2 regions of the Paenibacillus sp. FSL R7-0345 genome follow, and region 1 is predicted to be linked to the other one. Evidence: a T-box and tRNA genes for the amino acid it is inferred to sense, from the RefSeq annotation. Region 1 holds a T-box; the other holds one or more tRNA genes.

Region 1 (8,629 bases):
CCGATAGATTCTCCGCTGTGGTCGAGCTCGTTCATCCTCTTGTCCATATGGGCCCGGTTAAAGGTTCCGGTCAGGAAGTCCTGGTAAGCCATCTGCTCGAATTTGTCCCGCTCGAACTTGTGCTGGGCGCTCTGGGATTTGGAGAAGAAAGAGAGGCTGACAATATAGTTCAGCAGGAACAGGGCGATCAGCATCTCCCATTTTTCCAGTTGCAGCAGGCGCAGCAGGAGGGCGTTGGTTAGCGCTACTTTACTGAAATCAAGCAGGTTTCTGCTTCTGAGCAGCAGGTCGAACGCTTCTTTGCGTGTCTTTATGTCCCCGGAGAGGGCAAAGGTAATGACCAGGAACCCGGAGGACAAAAAGGTTGTCACACAAACTACCAGCAGAAACAGCAGCCAGTAACCGGCAGGCACATGTGCGGCAACCGGGTAGAGCAGCGTATACAGATAGTAGGCAGCGGTACCGCCAAGCGTGAAGGAGCCTATATTATAAAAAGTGTCCAGGAGTTCTCCCGGATCCGCGGTTTTCGTTTTCTTTTTGTAAAAGTAGACCGTAGTCCGGTAAAAAATCTCATAAATAAGGGTGCCGAGCGGTCCGGCAAAAATACCAAAGGAAGAAGTATAGCTGATTGCATAATCAATCGTAGAATTCCCTTTGCGGGTAACAATGCGCAGCTGAAAGTAAAAGCTGGCAAAGACCCAGTAGAGCAGCATGGCTTTTATATAGGTACCATCCAGAACTACCGAGGGGTGCGTAAAAAGCGCCAGGCCTACAGCAGCTACGAATAAGGAAAGATCAAATAATCTTGCTTTAGACATATCAGTAACATTCCTTTCACGGGTTATACCGATTATACCCGAAATGTTCAAACATAATGAAAATAGTTTCAAAATTATTCACACTTTGCTTTATTCATAGAATTGAGACCCGTACCCATGCCGGGAAGACGGTGGTGGACATATAATACTTTGTTGATGCTTAAGCCGGCTGCTGCTATTTTGCAATGAATTTTTATAACCGGAGGAGGGGCTTCATGAAAATATTGCTGGTCACCTACTGGGGACTCACGAATATGGGCGGGATCTGGACGTATATGAAGCAGCTCTCAGACAAGCTGGCAGAGCAGGGGCACGAGGTTACGCTAATGGGCAGCCATGTGGACAGTAATACGTTGTATCTGCTGGACCGGAATGTCTGTTTCGACAAAAAAGCGTACTATTCAGCGCTGCTTCCCTATCTGGATCCGCTGAGGTTTCCCCATCTGCATCAGGAGCACGGGATTTTCAGCTTTGAGCTGGGGCGTTATGTGTTTGAAGGCGGTGCTGCCGCGCTCGGTCTTGAGCAGTATGATGTGATTCATGCCCAGGACCCGATATCGGCGTATGCGCTGCGGCGGGTTATGAAAAAAGCAGTGCCTTTGGTAGCAAGTATGCACGGGGCGCTCGCCCGCGAGTCCTATTATGAATACAGGGGGCTTGAGCCGGGGCTGACACAGGCGGAGTACGAGAGCCGGCCGATCTGGCGCTATTTCCGGAGGATGGAGCAGCTCGCCGTAAATGCGGCTGATCTGATTCTGGTATCTTCACAGTGGATTGGACAGGTTGTGGGCGGACATGGCGCTCCTGCAGAGCGGATTCATATTCTGCCCTACGGGGTCAATTTAAAGGAGTATGAAGCTAAGGCTCAGGTGCCTTCTACGCTGAAGCGTCAGCCCGGTAAAAAGCTCATCATGTACGCCGGGCGGCTCGAATATATTAAGGGGGTTCACGTTTTGATCAGTGCGCTTGGCCTGCTGCATCAGCGGCGCGGGGACTGGACCTGTGTCATCGCCGGCAGCGGGAGTCTGATGGAGGAGCTAAAGGTGCAGGCACAGGCGCTGGGCATTCAGGATGACATTCTGTTTACCGGAAAAATAGACAATATCCCCTCGGCGCTGACCGCCGCTGATGTATATGTTCAGCCGAGCCTGCAGGATACCCAGCCTTTTTCGGTGACGGAAGCACAGCTTGCCGGCATCGCTCCGGTTGTAGCCGGCACGACCGGGATGCCGGAAATGGTCCGGCACGGGGTGACAGGCTGGATCGTGCCGGCAGAACATCCTGCAGCGCTGGCAGACCAGCTGGAGCTGCTGCTCCGCGATGATGGCCTGCGGGCCGGAACCGGCTCTGCAGCCCGGCAGTGGGCCATGGCAAACCGCTCACTGGATACCATGGTGGAAGGGACGCTGGGGGTTTACCGCAGAGCGTTAGCGATGCATAATTGGCCGCAGCACATGCAGATGAGCCGCGGCGACCGGCAGCCAGTCCGGCGCATACCGGACGCTTTTCATCCGGCCGATCTGCTGAACGTCATCAGCCCCGGCAATCCGCTGGGGCCTGTGCTGCGCAGCGGACTTCCGGCAGATTATCAGGTGCCGGATGCTAACATTCTGCCCGGATAAAGCAGGTAAATGCCGGGCAGATACGGATATGTCCAAATTAGTCATGCCTTCCTGATTGGAGCATATACATGAGTGGAGTAACATTTTGGGCTTATGCTCTGGGCTTGTCTCAGGGTTAGATTATGCCAAGAAGGAGGAAATTTCCCGTGTTTGACCAGTCCCATGGCTTGCGGTTTGATATTTATGAACGCATTCACCTGCCTGCAGAACTTCCGGGAATCGCTGAGCTGGAAGAGGTGGAGCTCATTCCGGAAATTCAGGTGATTCAGCGGGAAGACCGGGCGGAGCTCTACGGCCAGCTGCTGCTCACCGGACTTTACCGGGGAGAAAATGACCGGACGGAGCGCCTGGAGCATGCGATTCCTGTTGAAATTACAGTCCCGCTGACCCGGGTCAGCTCACTTGATGACATAGGGGTGGAAATCGAAAATTTCGATATCGACCTGCTTACGATGCGTACAGTCAACATAACCGGCGTACTTTCCCTGCGGGGGATCGGCGGGAGTGACCCGGGGGCAGCCTGGCAGCAGGAAGAATACACAGTAGCCTATTCTCCCGAAGAAGCGGACCGGGGCAGCGCTGTCCCGGCCGAGGGACGGGAGCATGAGAACGACGCCCTGTACGAAAACTCGCTGTGGACCTACGGCGAGGGTACAGCAGAAATTCCTGCGGATGCGCTTGCGGATCAGCAGGGGTATGCAGCTTTTGTACCGGATGCGGCGGCGGTGCATCCGCTGGTAGTGCAGGAATCTGTCTATACACAGGCGGCCGGGCCTGCTGCCCAGCCGCAGAAGGATAAAGAAGCGAAGCTGCGCACGCATAGCCTAGAGGCGCAGGCGGACCTCACCGGCGGGGCGGCTGCAGCTGCGGACGCCTGGCAAAAGGGAAAGGCACCGGCGGAGCCGGTATCCGGGTACTTTTTCGGCGCACGCGAGAAGGAGACGGCAGTGAAGCCTGCTTCTTCTGCGGCGGCAGAGATTACGCGGGCTGAGGCCGGTGATGCTGCAGAGGAGTTCGTTCCGGCAGCTGCGCAGCCATTTGATTTTCCGGACATCGCCTCTGGACAGCTCTATGCTGAGAGACAGGAGGAGCCGGTTGCCGCAGTTGAGCCGGAGTACACTCCACCGGAGGTTCAGGCTGAGGCGGCACTGCCGGAAGCAGAAGAAACCAAGGAGAATGAGCCGCTGCAATCCCCTGAGGCCCTGCCTGCCCAGGAGGAGAAGGGGGATCTGAAGGTCGCATTCGGCAGTAAGAAGGAAGAGGGAAGCCAGGCGAAGGAGCATCTCACCTTCTCCTCCCTGCTCAGCTCAAGCCGTGCCAATAAGGAGCAGGAGGACGCAGTAACAGCTGCGGCGGCTCCGCAGCCGGCGGTTCAGGAAGCGGCGGCGGGCGACAGCGACTGGAAGAGCCGCTTCATCAGCAGGACCGGCGGTGCGGAGCTGTTCCGCAAGGTCCGGATGTGCATTGTACAGCGCGAAGATACGCTGGACACCATTGCCGAGAAGTATCAGCTCAGCGCCAGGGAGCTGGTCATGTATAACCGGCTGGCCGGCCAGAACGTGGAAGAGGGGCAGGTTTTATATATCCCTTAGGTTAATGTTGTGGAACAGGACAGAGTAGCGGTCTCCTGCTTGCAGGGAGCGTTGCTCTGTTTTTTGTTGGGGAGAGAACGGGAGTGGTGAGCCGGCAGCTCAATCGCTTTCAGCCGCTAACGGACCTGAGTGATCTTATTTTGCAGAAAAATAGCATTTTGTCCGGCTAACGGAACGTATTGCACTTATTACCCTCCAAACAGCCCTTATTGCTCCATATATCTGCACATAAGGCCGCTGGTGTCCGTTAGCATGCCGGAAATGGAAATTATCCGGAAGTAAGCGCATCTGAGTCCGTTAGAGAGCGGGCGTGAACGTGAGCTGTTTGTTGAAGTATTAGCTGGCAAGGGAGCAGGAGAGCAGGAGAGCAGGGATGCATAAACGGGAGGGCTTTTTTTAGCTTAGCGGCAAATGACAAATCCGCGAGTATAAGTCCCGCTGTTTGTGTGTATGCTGGTTGACTAGGAATAGTACTAAATGTATTATGGGAATAAGTAAAACTTAGCTAAAGACTGGGAACGGGAAGAGTAGGTCGTCAGCCCTTCAGAGAGCGGAATTGTAAGTGCTGTGAATTTCCGCAGGATGTTTGCCACCGAAGTCGCCCCGGAGTCGCCCTTTCGAATGATCCTGCCTGTAACAGGCTGATCAGTGTAGGATGTGGCCGGACGCAGCCGTTATCTGCATGAGTGTCGCGCTAAGCTTCGGGAGCATCAGCTGCCGGGGCACAGGTTTATTTTTTATTGGCGCGAAACAAAGGTGGTACCGCGAAAGAATGGCCTTTCGTCCTTTGAGACGAAAGGCCTTTTTGTATTTTCAGAAGAGAAGATAAGAAATTTAATGGAGGTTCAGAACATGGCTGATCAAGGCAAAGCGGCAGAGATGCTGCCGGAGACGCAGGAAGCGGCAGCGCAGGCTGCAGCTGACAATAGCACCAGGAACGACATGCCGACTACGTACGACCCGAAAGCGGCAGAGCACAAGTGGTATACCTACTGGATGGAGAATGAATTCTTCAAGGCCGGCCAGCGGCCGGACGCAGAGCCTTACAGCATCGTAATCCCGCCGCCGAACGTAACGGGGATGCTGCATATCGGGCACGCGCTCGACTTCACCCTGCAGGATATTCTGATCCGCACGAAGCGGATGCAGGGCTTCGACACCCTTTGGCTGCCGGGAACCGACCATGCGGGTATTGCTACCCAGACTAAGGTGGAGCAGAAGCTGCGCCAGCAGGGCATTTCCCGCCATGATCTCGGACGTGAGAAGTTCCTTGAGCAGGTATGGGCCTGGAAGGATCAGTATGCCGAAACGATTCACGAGCAATGGGCAAAGATGGGCTTGTCCCTTGACTATTCCCGCGAACGCTTCACGCTGGATGAAGGCTTGACTAAAGGGGTACGCCAGGTATTCGTAGAGCTGTACCGCAAAGGCCTGATCTACCGCGGCAAACGCATCATCAACTGGGACCCGGCTGCACGTACAGCCCTGTCCGATATTGAGGTTGAATACAAAGAGGTGAACGGCCACCTGTACCATCTTCGTTATCCGCTTAAGGACGGCAGCGGTCACATCACTGTAGCCACTACACGTCCGGAGACGATGCTTGGCGATACAGCAGTAGCCGTACATCCGAAGGATGAGCGCTACAAGGATCTGATCGGCAAAACGCTGATCCTGCCGATTGTAGGCCGTGAAATTCCGATCATCGCCGATGATTATGTAGATAAGGATTTCGGCAGCGGCGCTGTGAAGATTACGCCGGCCCATGACCCGAATGACTTTGAGGTAGGCCAGCGCCACAATCTGCCGCAGATCAATGTGATGGATGAGGGCGGCGTAATGAATGAGGAAGCCGGACCTTACAACGGTCAGGACCGCAGTGAATGCCGCAAGAATATCGTTGCTGATCTGAAGGAGCAGGGCGTTCTGATCTCCATCGAGGATCACGTACACCAGGTAGGACACAGCGAGCGCTCCGGCGCTGTAGTTGAGCCTTATCTGTCCACCCAATGGTTCGTAAAGATGCAGCCGCTGGCTGAAGTGGCCATCAATGCGCAGAAGGAGGGCAACGGCGTTAACTTTGTACCTGAGCGCTTCGAGAAGACCTACCTGAACTGGATCGAAAATGTACGCGACTGGTGTATCTCCCGCCAGCTATGGTGGGGACACCGCATTCCGGCCTGGTACTCGGAGTCCACAGGTGAAGTATTTGTAGCCTATAGTGAAGAAGAAGCACGCGAAATAAGCGGACTTGATGATCTGAAGCAGGATGAGGATGTGCTGGACACCTGGTTCAGCTCAAACCTCTGGCCGTTCGCCACACTGGGCTGGCCTGACGAGAGCAGCAGCGACTACCAGCGTTACTATCCGAACAACGTGCTCGTTACCGGATACGACATCATCTACTTCTGGGTAGCGCGCATGATCTTCTCCGCCTTTGAATTTACCGGCCAGAAGCCGTTCGCCGATGTATTCATGCACGGCCTGGTACGCGATGCCGACGGCCGCAAAATGTCCAAATCGCTTGGCAACGGGATCGATCCGCTGGATGTTATTGAGCAGTACGGAGCGGACGCTATGCGCTATATGATTTCTACCGGTATTACTGCCGGGCAGGATCTGCGTTTCCGGATGGAAAAGGTAGAGCAGGCGCGCAATTTTGCCAACAAGATCTGGAACGCATCGCGCTTTGCGCTAATGAATCTGGAGGGTGTAAACTTTGCAGATATTGACATTACAGGTGAGCTTACAACGGCTGACCGCTGGATTTTGCACCGCCTGAACGAAACTTCCCGCGATATTACGCGTCTAATTGACTCGTACGAGTACGGCGAGACCGGCCGTCTGCTGTACAACTTCATCTGGGATGACCTGTGCGACTGGTATATCGAGTTCGCGAAGCTGTCGCTGTACGGCAGCGATGCGGCTGCCAAAGCCAAAACCCAATCCGTGCTCGCCTACGTGCTCGACCGCACGCTGCGCCTGATTCATCCGTTCATGCCGTTCATTACCGAGGAGATCTGGCAGCATCTGCCGCATGAGGGTGCAACGATTACTTTGGCAGAATGGCCTAAGTACGATGCAGCGCTTGAGAGTCCTGAGGCTGTGGCTGAAATGAACCTGCTGATGGACGTTATCCGTGCGGTACGCAACATCCGTGCAGAGGTTAATGTGCCGATGAGCAAAAAGGTAGAGCTGATCATCAAGGCTGGCAGTGCAGAGACACTCAGCATTATCAGCCGCAACGACAATTACATCGGACGCTTCTGCAACACGTCGTCGTTCGAAGCCGGACTTGATCCGCAGACGCCGGATAAAGTAATGTCCGCAGTCGTTACCGGAGCAGAGCTGCTGCTGCCGCTGTCGGGGCTGATCGATATTGAGCAGGAAATTATCCGTCTCGAAAAAGAAGTGCAGACGCTGAACAGTGAAGTGGAACGCGTAGAGAAAAAGCTTGGCAATCAGGGCTTTGTTGCCAAGGCTCCGGCTAAAGTCATCGAAGAGGAACGGGCGAAGCAGGCGGATTATTCCGCCAAACGCGAGACAGTGCTGGCCCGCATCGCAGAGCTGAGAGGATAAGGGATATGGAAGAGATGATCGGGAGCGGTAACGCCGCTCCTTTGGGTTCTTATACAGAAGCAGTGGACTGGATCAACGGGCTGATTCCCTTCGGTATCCGTCCCGGCCTGGAGCGGATTGAGCTCCTCATGGAGAAGCTCGGCAATCCGCACCGCAGGCTGAAATTCATCCATGTGGCGGGGACGAACGGCAAAGGCTCGACCTGCGCTTTTTTGACAAGCGTGCTGCTGAAGAGCGGCTACAGTGTAGGGACGTTTACTTCCCCCTACATCACCAAATTCACCAACCGTTTTCAATATAACGGTACGGATATTCCTGAAGACACACTCACTGCGCTTGCTGCGAGGCTGCGTCCCCTGGTGGAAGAAATCGCCGCCGGCGAGCTTGGTTCACCGACGATGTTCGAGGTCGCGACAGCGCTGGCCATCCTCTATTATGCCGAATGCTGTTTCCCTGATGTAGTCGTATGGGAGACAGGGCTTGGGGGAAGGCTGGATGTAACGAACATCGTGCTGCCAGTGGTGTCCGTAATTACCAATGTCGGCCATGACCATACCGATGTGCTGGGCGATACGCTGGAGAAGATTGCCTTTGAGAAGGCCGGGATTATCAAGCCCGGTGTTCCTGTGGTCAGCTGTGTCAGCCAGCCGGAAGTGATCGCTGTCCTGAAGGAACGGGCGGAAGCCTGCCGCACCAAGCTCTATCTGGCCGGTGAAGATTTCAGCTATGAGCTTGCCGGCATCGAAGAAGGTGTGCAGAGTTTTAACTTCAAGGGGCCGTTCCGTGATCTTCAGGTGGGTATCGCCATGAAAGGCGAGCATCAGCTGAGTAATGCAGCCGTAGCAATGATGGCGCTGGAGGTACTGCGCCAGTATATGGCCTTCATGCTGGACGATGAGGATGTGCTGCAAGGCTTCAAGGATACTTTTTGGGCCGGACGTCTGGAGGAGGTCAGCCAGCATCCGCGGATCGTACTCGACGGCGCGCATAATCCCGAAGGCGCAGAGAGCCTGGCCAG
Region 2 (8,629 bases), 2.7 Mb from region 1:
AGAGATGGACAATTCAGGCGGCGCTGAAGGCGAAATGCGTACCGTAACCGGAGAATTCGGTGATGTTCAGATTCCGGCGCATCCGCAGCGGGTTGCCGGTATTTATGTGGAGGATTATCTGAAGGCACTGGGTGTTACACCTGTGGTGCAATGGTATCATCCGAGCTGGGGCAAGCAGGATTATCTCGGACTGGATGTTCCGGAGTTTGATATAACCGGCAGTATGGAGGCACTTCTGGACCAGAATCCGGATCTGATCATTCTGGACGGTGGTGCAGACAAAACAGCCTACGAGAATTATTCCAAGGTAGCACCGACTTACCGGATGCCAGAGGCGGTACTTCAGGATTCCAGACTGATGCTTGCTGCGATTGCTGATGCCCTGGGTATTCCGGAAAAAGCCGAGAGTGTGCTGGCTGAGTATGACGCAAAATTAGTGGACGGTAAAGCCAAGCTGCAGCAGGCAGTCGGTCAGGAAAAGGTAGCTGTAATCCGGCTCAATGTAGCTGATAAGTCATTTGCCTTATTCGGCGTCAAAAACCGTTACACCGGGGTAATTTATGACCAGTTCGGGCTAACTCCTGTTGATATGGCAGCAGAGATGACGGACTACCAGTCGATTATCTCTGAAGAGGTCATTCCAGAGCTGGGCGCTGATCATATCATTGTGTTCCTGGATAACGGCGATTGGGACACGCCTGAGAATCAGGATGCCCTGAGCATTCTGGACGGGCCGCTTTGGAAGAACATTCCGGCTGTGAAGAACGGAAATATTTACAAAATGGAACGTTCACACTGGCAGTCCGGGGCTATTACCGCCAATTCCATGAAGCTTGACGATCTGCTTAAGGCTATAGTTAAATAAGTCATCCTATCCAATAGAGGCATATTATATAGAAGAAGGTCTATCAGCATGGTTGATAGGCCTTCTTTTTTGTTTTACACTGAATTAATGAAAATGATTCTCAGTTAGGGGGCGGGAAAATGGGGGGAAGGACAGATGATAAATATCCTAATAGGATATTATACAGTCTAAATACTATAGAGACCGTAGCACAGTCCTCGTCAGACTTTAAGCAAACCGTGATGTATCCGGTTCCTGCTCTGATCGTTATAACAGATGGACAGGGCTGGGCTGAAGCAGACGGGCAGCGCTATCCGCTGGAGAAGGGAAGCGGATTCCTGTTTAACGGCGGGGGACTAAGCAGTATTATTGCTGGAGAGCAGGGGCTGAGCTTTTACCGGCTTACCTTTGACATTATTACTTACGGGGAAAATGGGCAGATTTCAGTGAGCAGTCTGCCTGCGGAGGGGCTTCTGCATTCAGGTTCGTTACAGTGCCGTCCCTTCCCGCAAATGATTTTGCTGCTGGAGTCGATTCACCAGAGCAACAGGGATGCCGAGCGGATCGAGCAGTTTGCCGCCCAGAGCCGGTTCCAGGAATTGCTGCTGTTGCTCATGCGTGCCAATCCCTGTGCTGCCGTGCCTGCGGATGACCAGACGTTGGTTCAGCGGTCTGTACAATATATGCAGGAGCATTTTAATGAAACGATGACAGTCGACGATCTGGCGGAGATCGCGGGCCTGGGGCGCAGCCGTTATACCAGGCTGTTCAAGGAACAGACCGGTCAGATTCCGCTGGAATACCTTAACGGGCTGCGAATTGAACGGGCCCAGCAGCAGCTGCTGATGAGTAAAGACCGGCTGCATGAGATTGCCCTTGCAGTGGGCTATAGTAATGAGTACTATTTCAGCCGGCGTTTTAAAGGCAGTGTCGGGGTTACACCCGGCCGGTACAGAAGCCTGTACCAGGAGGGAACACGGATTTTCGCCCCGTTTCTGGAGGATTATCTGCTGGCGCTGGGTATCACACCTGTTGCACAGTATTGCCACGCGGATTGGGGCAAGCAGGATTATCTTGGGCTTCATCATGTGCCGGCATTTGATATTTCCACCGGCGACTGGCAGGGTTTGTCCCGTTATACGCCGGAGCTGATCATGCTTGACGACGGCTTTCAGCGCTGGAATCTGGAGGAATACCGTCAGGTAGCACCGCTGTTTAAACTACCGTTTCATCAGGAGAACTGGCGGGCTACCCTGCGTACGGCGGCAGCGATTTTCGGCAGGACCGGTAGCGTTCAGGAGGTTTTTAGCAGTTATGAGGACAAGGCGCGTGCAGCCAGGCAGCGGCTCAGCCGCTTAGCAGGAACGCAGACTGTAGCGGTGCTCCGGATCTCTTCCGCCGGCATTATGCTGTACGGATGTGACGGGCTGGGCTATACGGGAGGCGTGCTGCACAGCGACCTCGGGCTGCAGCCGCATCCGCTGGTCCGTCAGCTGTGCCGGGGGCAGAAGCAGGTGAATCTCAGCCTGGAGGCCCTTGCACAGCTGACGGCAGATCATTTGTTCATTACCTTTGACCGGCAGATGGGTGAAGGCCGGGAGCTGCTTGAAACACCGCTTTGGCAGAGCCTTCCTGCTGTACGCAGCGGCTGCGTATATGAGGTAGATTTTATGGCCTGGATGAATTATGGTGTAATGTCCCATCACCGGAAAATCGCTGATGTGCTGCAGGTGCTGGCGTGAGGCTGACTCATTAATCGGGTATAATAAGCATAATTATGGATTGGAAAGGGGGGCTATCCTTGGGTAACAAGGCAGAGGGCCGGGTACCTCATCTGCAAAATCATACTAGGACTGGATTGCCTCGCATTATCCCGTTAGGAGATTCAGCTGCGTCTGTACTCTTTGAGGCAGCAGTCAGTCCGCAGACCCACCGCCGTGTCAGGGCGGTTTGCAGCAGGCTGAGTTCTGCTCCTTTTGCGGGGATGCTTGAATTTGTCCCTTCCTTTCACTCGGTTGCCGTATATTACGACGGGCATGCTGTCCTGAAGGCATATCCGCAGTATATCGCCCCCGGGGAGGAAAACTATCCGTATCCGGTAGTGGCTGCCCTATTGAAAGATCTATTGAAGCATACAGAAGAACAGGAGGCTCCTGCTCCAAGAACGGTCAGAATTCCTGTATGCTACGGCGGGGAAAACGGTCCTGACCTGGAGTTTGTGGCCCGTCATAACGGGCTATCAGTACAGGAAGTTATTGATGTTCATTCTTCGGCTGATTATCTGGTCTATATGCTTGGCTTTGCCCCGGGTTTTCCTTATCTCGGGGGGCTGTCCCCGGCGATTTCTGCTCCGCGCCGGTCCTCACCAAGGCTGGTTATCCCCGCAGGCTCTGTCGGGATTGCAGGCGATCAGACCGGGGTGTATCCGCTGGAGACGCCGGGCGGCTGGCAGCTGATCGGCCGGACTCCGCTTGCTTTGTTTAAGCCGGATGCTATGCCGCCCGTATTGCTGCTGGCCGGCGATATAGTCCGCTTCTATCCGGTTTCATTCCGGGAATTCTCGGACATGGGAGATGAGAGACTATGAGCCTGCTGATCATGAAGCCGGGTCTGCTAACGACGGTTCAGGATCTGGGTAGATACGGCTTCCAGCAGTTCGGTGTGATTGCCGGGGGGGCGATGGACAGCTATGCTCTTCGCATGGCCAATCTGCTAGTCGGCAATGATGAACAGGCCGCCGGACTGGAAATGACAGTGCTCGGCCCGGAAATTACCTTCGCTGCTCCGGCACTGATTGCCGTCTGCGGCGGCGGATTAGCGCCGATGCTGGACGGGCAGCCGCTGCCGCTTTGGCGGTCAGCCTATGTGCCTAAAGGGACACGGCTGCATTTTGGGCGCCTGCCCGGTGGATGCAGGGCATATCTGGCTGTTGCCGGAGGCATCGATGTTCCGGTGCAGCTGAACAGCCGCTCGACCTACCTGCGCGCCGGGATCGGCGGCCATCAGGGCAGGGCGCTACGCTCCGGTGACGTGCTGCCTGTAGGCACGCCTTCGCGCAGGGCTGCCGCCTGGACAGAACGGCTGGCCCGGGGTTCAGGCGCGTGGCAGCTGGACTTGTGGGCGGGGCGGTTGAATAGAGGACTGGAAACAGGAGAATTCGATAATAGACAGGAAGCAGGACGGTTGAACGGTGGACTGGAAACTGGACAGTTCGATAGTGGTCAGGAAGCAGGACGGTTGGCTGGTAAGTTGGGAGCAGAAGTTATAGCTATAAGCAGCTGGTATCCTGCGCCGGCACTTATTCCTGAGTATCCAAAAGCCCCGGTGGTCCGGGTGATTGCCGGGGAAGAATACGGGCTGTTCAGCGAAGAGAGCCGGCGGCGCTTTCTGTCTGAGCCATATATGATTCTCCCGGAGTCGGACCGGATGGGCTACCGGCTGTCCGGGAGTGTATTGGAGCTGGAGCAGGAACGGAGTCTGGTCTCAGCGGCAGTCACCTTTGGCACCATTCAGGTACCATCCGGCGGAGCCCCGATCATCCTGATGGCGGACCGGCAGACGACCGGCGGTTATCCGAAGCTTGCGCAGGTCATTACGGCAGACCTGCCGCTGCTTGCGCAGGCGGGCCCCGGCAGCGCTATCCGCTTCCGGCTTGTCACCCTGCGGCAAGCACAGGAGCAGCTAATGCAGCGTGAGTTTGAGCTGCGCCGGCTGCGGCTTGTGCTGGAACATATGTAGGGGTTGCCCGGAGACAGGGCAGGCCAAATTAAAGGCAAAAATGCCTTTGAATCCGAGCCAACGCTGCATGTGGGCCAAATCAAAGGCAAAAATGCCTTTGAATCCGAGCCAACGCCTCGTGCGGGCCGAATCAAAGGCAAAAATGCCTTTGAATCCGTGCCAACGCGGCGTGCGGGCCAAATTAAAGGCAAAAATGCCTTTGAATTCGAGCCAATGCGGCGTGCGGGCCAAATCAAAGGCAAAAATGCCTTTGAATCCGAGCCAACGCTGCGTGCGGGCAGAATCAAAGGCAAAAATGCCTTTGAATCCGAGCCAACGCCGCCTGCGGGCTAAATCAAAGGCAAAAATGCCTTTGAATCCGAGCCAACGCCGCCTGCGGGCCAAATCAAAGGCAAAAATGCCTTTGAATCCGAGCCAACGCCGCCTGCGGGCCAAATCAAAGGCAAAAATGCCTTTGAATCCGAGCCAACGCCTCGTGCGGGCCAAATCAAAGGCAAAAATGCCTTTGAATCCGCGCGAGCGCCGCAGGTACGCACGACTCATCCGCAATTGCGCCCCATCCGGACTGTTGGCGCGGTTCTTAACAAATCACAAAAATACATACCGGAGGTAACAGCCAATGAAGTCTGTTGATTTAAACTGCGATCTGGGCGAGAGCTTCGGCGCGTACCGGATCGGGCGGGATGAAGAGATCCTCCCGTACATAACATCAGCCAATATTGCCTGCGGCTTCCATGCCGGCGATCCCGGCACCATGTCGCGGACGGTGCAGCTGGTGCTGAAGCATGGAGTGGCTGTCGGTGCGCACCCCGGCCTGCAGGATCTGGCCGGTTTCGGACGCAGGGAAATGAAGCTTTCGCCCCGGGAAGCTTACGAGCTCACGGTTTATCAGGTGGGGGCCTTATGGGGTTTTGTGCGGGCAGAAGGCGGCGTGCTCCGGCATGTCAAGCCGCATGGTGCGCTGTATAACATGGCGGCAGCCTCCTCAGCTCTGGCCGAAGCAATCGCAGAGGCGGTGTACCGGATTGAGCCGGAGCTGATTCTGTTCGGCCTGGCCGGCAGCGAGCTGATCCGGGCCGGGAACAAGGCGGGGCTGCTTACTGCGAGTGAGGTTTTTGCCGACCGGACTTATCTGAGCGATGGCTCACTAACGCCCAGAAGCCGGCCGGAAGCGCTAGTGACGGATGAACAGCAGGCCCGGCATCAGGTTCTAAGGATGGTGGGCGAGGGCAAGATGCGCTCCATCAGCGGAGAGGATGTGGCTATAACCGCTGAAACCATCTGTCTGCACGGGGACGGTCTTCACGCCGTAGAATTTGCAGTAGCTATCCGAAGCTCCTTGGAGAATGCGGGAATAGCAGTGCAGCGCATCAGGGCACGGGTATAGATGATTCTGAATAAACAAAGGCGGGCTCCACATGACCATTAATAAAAAGGACGGCAGAAAAATCACTGTACATGCTGAACCGTACATCTGGACCATCTCACCGGATAGCGGATTTATCGTTATGGTAGCGGAACATGCATCTGTTAAGGGAAACCGGCTTGAAGTGCACATACAGTCCGATATAGACAGCTTCTGGGTGAATTTTCCACATACGGAGCATCTGAATCAAAAAATCGCCAGACCTAAGGATGCCGCGTATTTCATTACTCAAGCTATAGAGCGGGGGTGGAATCCTGAAGAAATAGGTGCGCCTGCAGTTTTTGAGCTGGATGGAGATATTTTGAAGAGAAGAAGGTAGCTGCTTTACAGCCTCAATACTCCTCCACGAAAAAAATGGTTGCCACCAGCTAACATTCTGTGATATTATAACTTTTGTTGCAGGACGGTAGCTCAGCGGGAGAGCACTATCTTGACAGGGTAGGGGTCATGGGTTCGAACCCCATCCGTCCTATACGTGAAAGCCTTGATTTTCAAGGCTTTTTTTGTTGTTTAAACCCCTCAATACAGCTCCAGATTCTTTTACACCCTTCGTTAAAAAAGTCCAATCCAACTCCCTTTTCTGCGTATACACTTTAATAATGGAATAATTCCCGACGAAGCGGGTGAATCAACACATGAACCTTCAGGATATTCACAAAGAATACGACTTGATCGTCAGCCTCGGCTCCTCCTGCGCACCTGCCATTAATATGAGACGGTACGGCCTCCGCAAGTTCGCCATGCCCCTGGACTGGATGATCTCTGCATCACTCAGCGATGTGAACCGGTTAATCGGCAGCCGTTTTGACGGCTTCATGGAATTGGAGAATTTAAGCAAGCTGGAGGAGACCGACTTTTTCCTGAACGATGGGGATCCCCTGTATGACGACCCTGCAAGGCACAGCTTATCCAAATCCTATTTTATTAAGGACTCCCGGTACAATATTGTTTCCGCACACGATTTTCCGGTCATCCCGCAAGTAGATTGGCGCTCCTGTTATCCGGCTTACAGACAAAAGCTTGACCGGCGGATCACCCGCTTCTGGGCAAATCTGCTCTTAAGCAGCAACAGTCTGTTCATCCGGTGGCATGCCAGCTACGAACAGGTGTATGAGCTACGTTATATTTTATCCACATTACTTAGAGGAAGAAGCTTTACCATTCTGATCCTAAACCCTGCAGAACATCTGACGGTTACCAGGGAACTGCCCTGGGGTATGGAGCACGTGTGCGCACTTGAGGTTCCGGGAGATATGAATGATTATGCGAACTGGGATTATTTATTAAGCGGGATACGGCTGAAGTAACAGCTATTCATGGAGCTTTTGATCAAAGAAGTCTTTTAACCGGGGGGCTTGGACGTAAAAATATTTTTGATTCCGCTTATCCGTTATTTCTGCGTAAATTGCATGTTTGTCATATTGAATCCGGACCGATCGCTGATCGTTCTTTTTGAAGCTTAACCAAATTTCTGCAGCCAGTGTGCGCTCAGCATACTGAATTTCATTAACCGCAGATACCGGAATAGAGTTAAGCATTATCATTATCTGATCCGTCCCCTGTTCATTCAGCCCGATGTAGCGGTTCTCGGCATTCTGACCGTCACTGTAGATCCACATTCCGGCCCCCGCCACCTCCTCAGCCCCGACCTGCTCCCAACGGATTGACGGTTCATTGAGCAAACGCTCTATTGCGCTGCCGCCTGACAAGCATCCTGCCGCACCTGCAATACATACTGCAGCCATAATAGCGACGGACCCTCTGCTGATTCTCAGGTAACCATACAATATACAAACCAATGCCGCTGTAAAAGAAGGGATGACCAGAAAGGTCATCATTCCCGATGTCAGTGAATAACCCATCACAGCCTCCAGCGAAAATAGGACGGACGGCCCCTTAATATAGATGTACAAAAACGGGATGAACAAGCTGATGAGCACGCTTAACGGCATAATGATCCAATACATTCTCAGACGGCTTTTGTATTCAATGAACCGGAATATCCTATATAGTAGGACCGGATACAGTATAGAGGCTGCTAGCACTAATATTCCGCTCACGTTAAACCTCCTTTACAAAACCAGATACTACACAAGAAAATCTAATAAAAAGAAGCATTTTTAAAAAAATATAACCGGTATAAAAAATACGAAAAAGAGGATGAGGGCGAGAACGCTGCTGATCCGGCACATCAGAATATAAGCATTACTCGGCTCGGAATGTCCCTTAACCATCCACCCGTAACGCAGATACCAGCCGAAGGCCGGAAAGCAAAAGTTCAGTACGGCCAGCAAGACAAACAGAACAGCAAATACAACCATGAGAAACCTCCTTTTGTTTATTTTACTCAGGCATGATAATAAAGGCAGATTGCAGTTTATGAGAACTGTAACAGAATATGTATAACAATCATAGGAGGAAATAGACATGGCAGCTATTTTTAATGTGAACAACACTACTTTTACGCAAAAACAGTCCCCTGTTTCCGAGTTTGCCTGGCATACCAGTGGGAGACTGGCAGACGCGGCTGGCTCCAGGCAGCTATTTTTTGACATCCGCTCGCTGGATCCCGGAAAGTACTCCAAGACCCGCGAGAAATGGGAGCAGTTAGCTAAGGGGGA

Evidence for each region. The T-box of region 1 lies ahead of NST84_RS24075 (valine--tRNA ligase). A T-box ahead of a tRNA ligase gene usually reads a tRNA of that ligase, here a tRNA-Val.
Region 2: it encodes a tRNA-Val, which carries the amino acid that the T-box ahead of NST84_RS24075 (valine--tRNA ligase) is inferred to sense. The anticodon was not compared.

The regions. Positions count from the first base shown of each region.
Region 1 covers NZ_CP152002.1:5,583,114-5,591,742, reverse strand. Annotated here, with positions in the region: gene NST84_RS24090 (GGDEF domain-containing protein) at 1-818, opposite strand, end outside; gene NST84_RS24085 (glycosyltransferase family 4 protein) at 1,034-2,440, shown strand; gene NST84_RS24080 (LysM peptidoglycan-binding domain-containing protein) at 2,587-4,032, shown strand; T-box leader at 4,538-4,823, shown strand; gene NST84_RS24075 (valine--tRNA ligase) at 4,975-7,611, shown strand; gene NST84_RS24070 (folylpolyglutamate synthase/dihydrofolate synthase family protein) at 7,617-8,629, shown strand, end outside.
Region 2 covers NZ_CP152002.1:2,862,003-2,870,631, forward strand. Annotated here, with positions in the region: gene NST84_RS12005 (ABC transporter substrate-binding protein) at 1-865, shown strand, start outside; gene NST84_RS12010 (helix-turn-helix domain-containing protein) at 985-2,586, shown strand; gene pxpB (5-oxoprolinase subunit PxpB) at 2,646-3,431, shown strand; gene NST84_RS12020 (biotin-dependent carboxyltransferase family protein) at 3,428-4,582, shown strand; gene NST84_RS12025 (hypothetical protein) at 4,526-5,131, opposite strand; gene NST84_RS12030 (5-oxoprolinase subunit PxpA) at 5,202-5,969, shown strand; gene NST84_RS12035 (hypothetical protein) at 6,001-6,327, shown strand; tRNA gene NST84_RS12040 (tRNA-Val) at 6,409-6,480, shown strand; gene NST84_RS12045 (DUF1796 family putative cysteine peptidase) at 6,644-7,315, shown strand; gene NST84_RS12050 (hypothetical protein) at 7,319-8,068, opposite strand; gene NST84_RS12055 (DUF6199 family natural product biosynthesis protein) at 8,129-8,329, opposite strand; gene NST84_RS12060 (hypothetical protein) at 8,436-8,629, shown strand, end outside.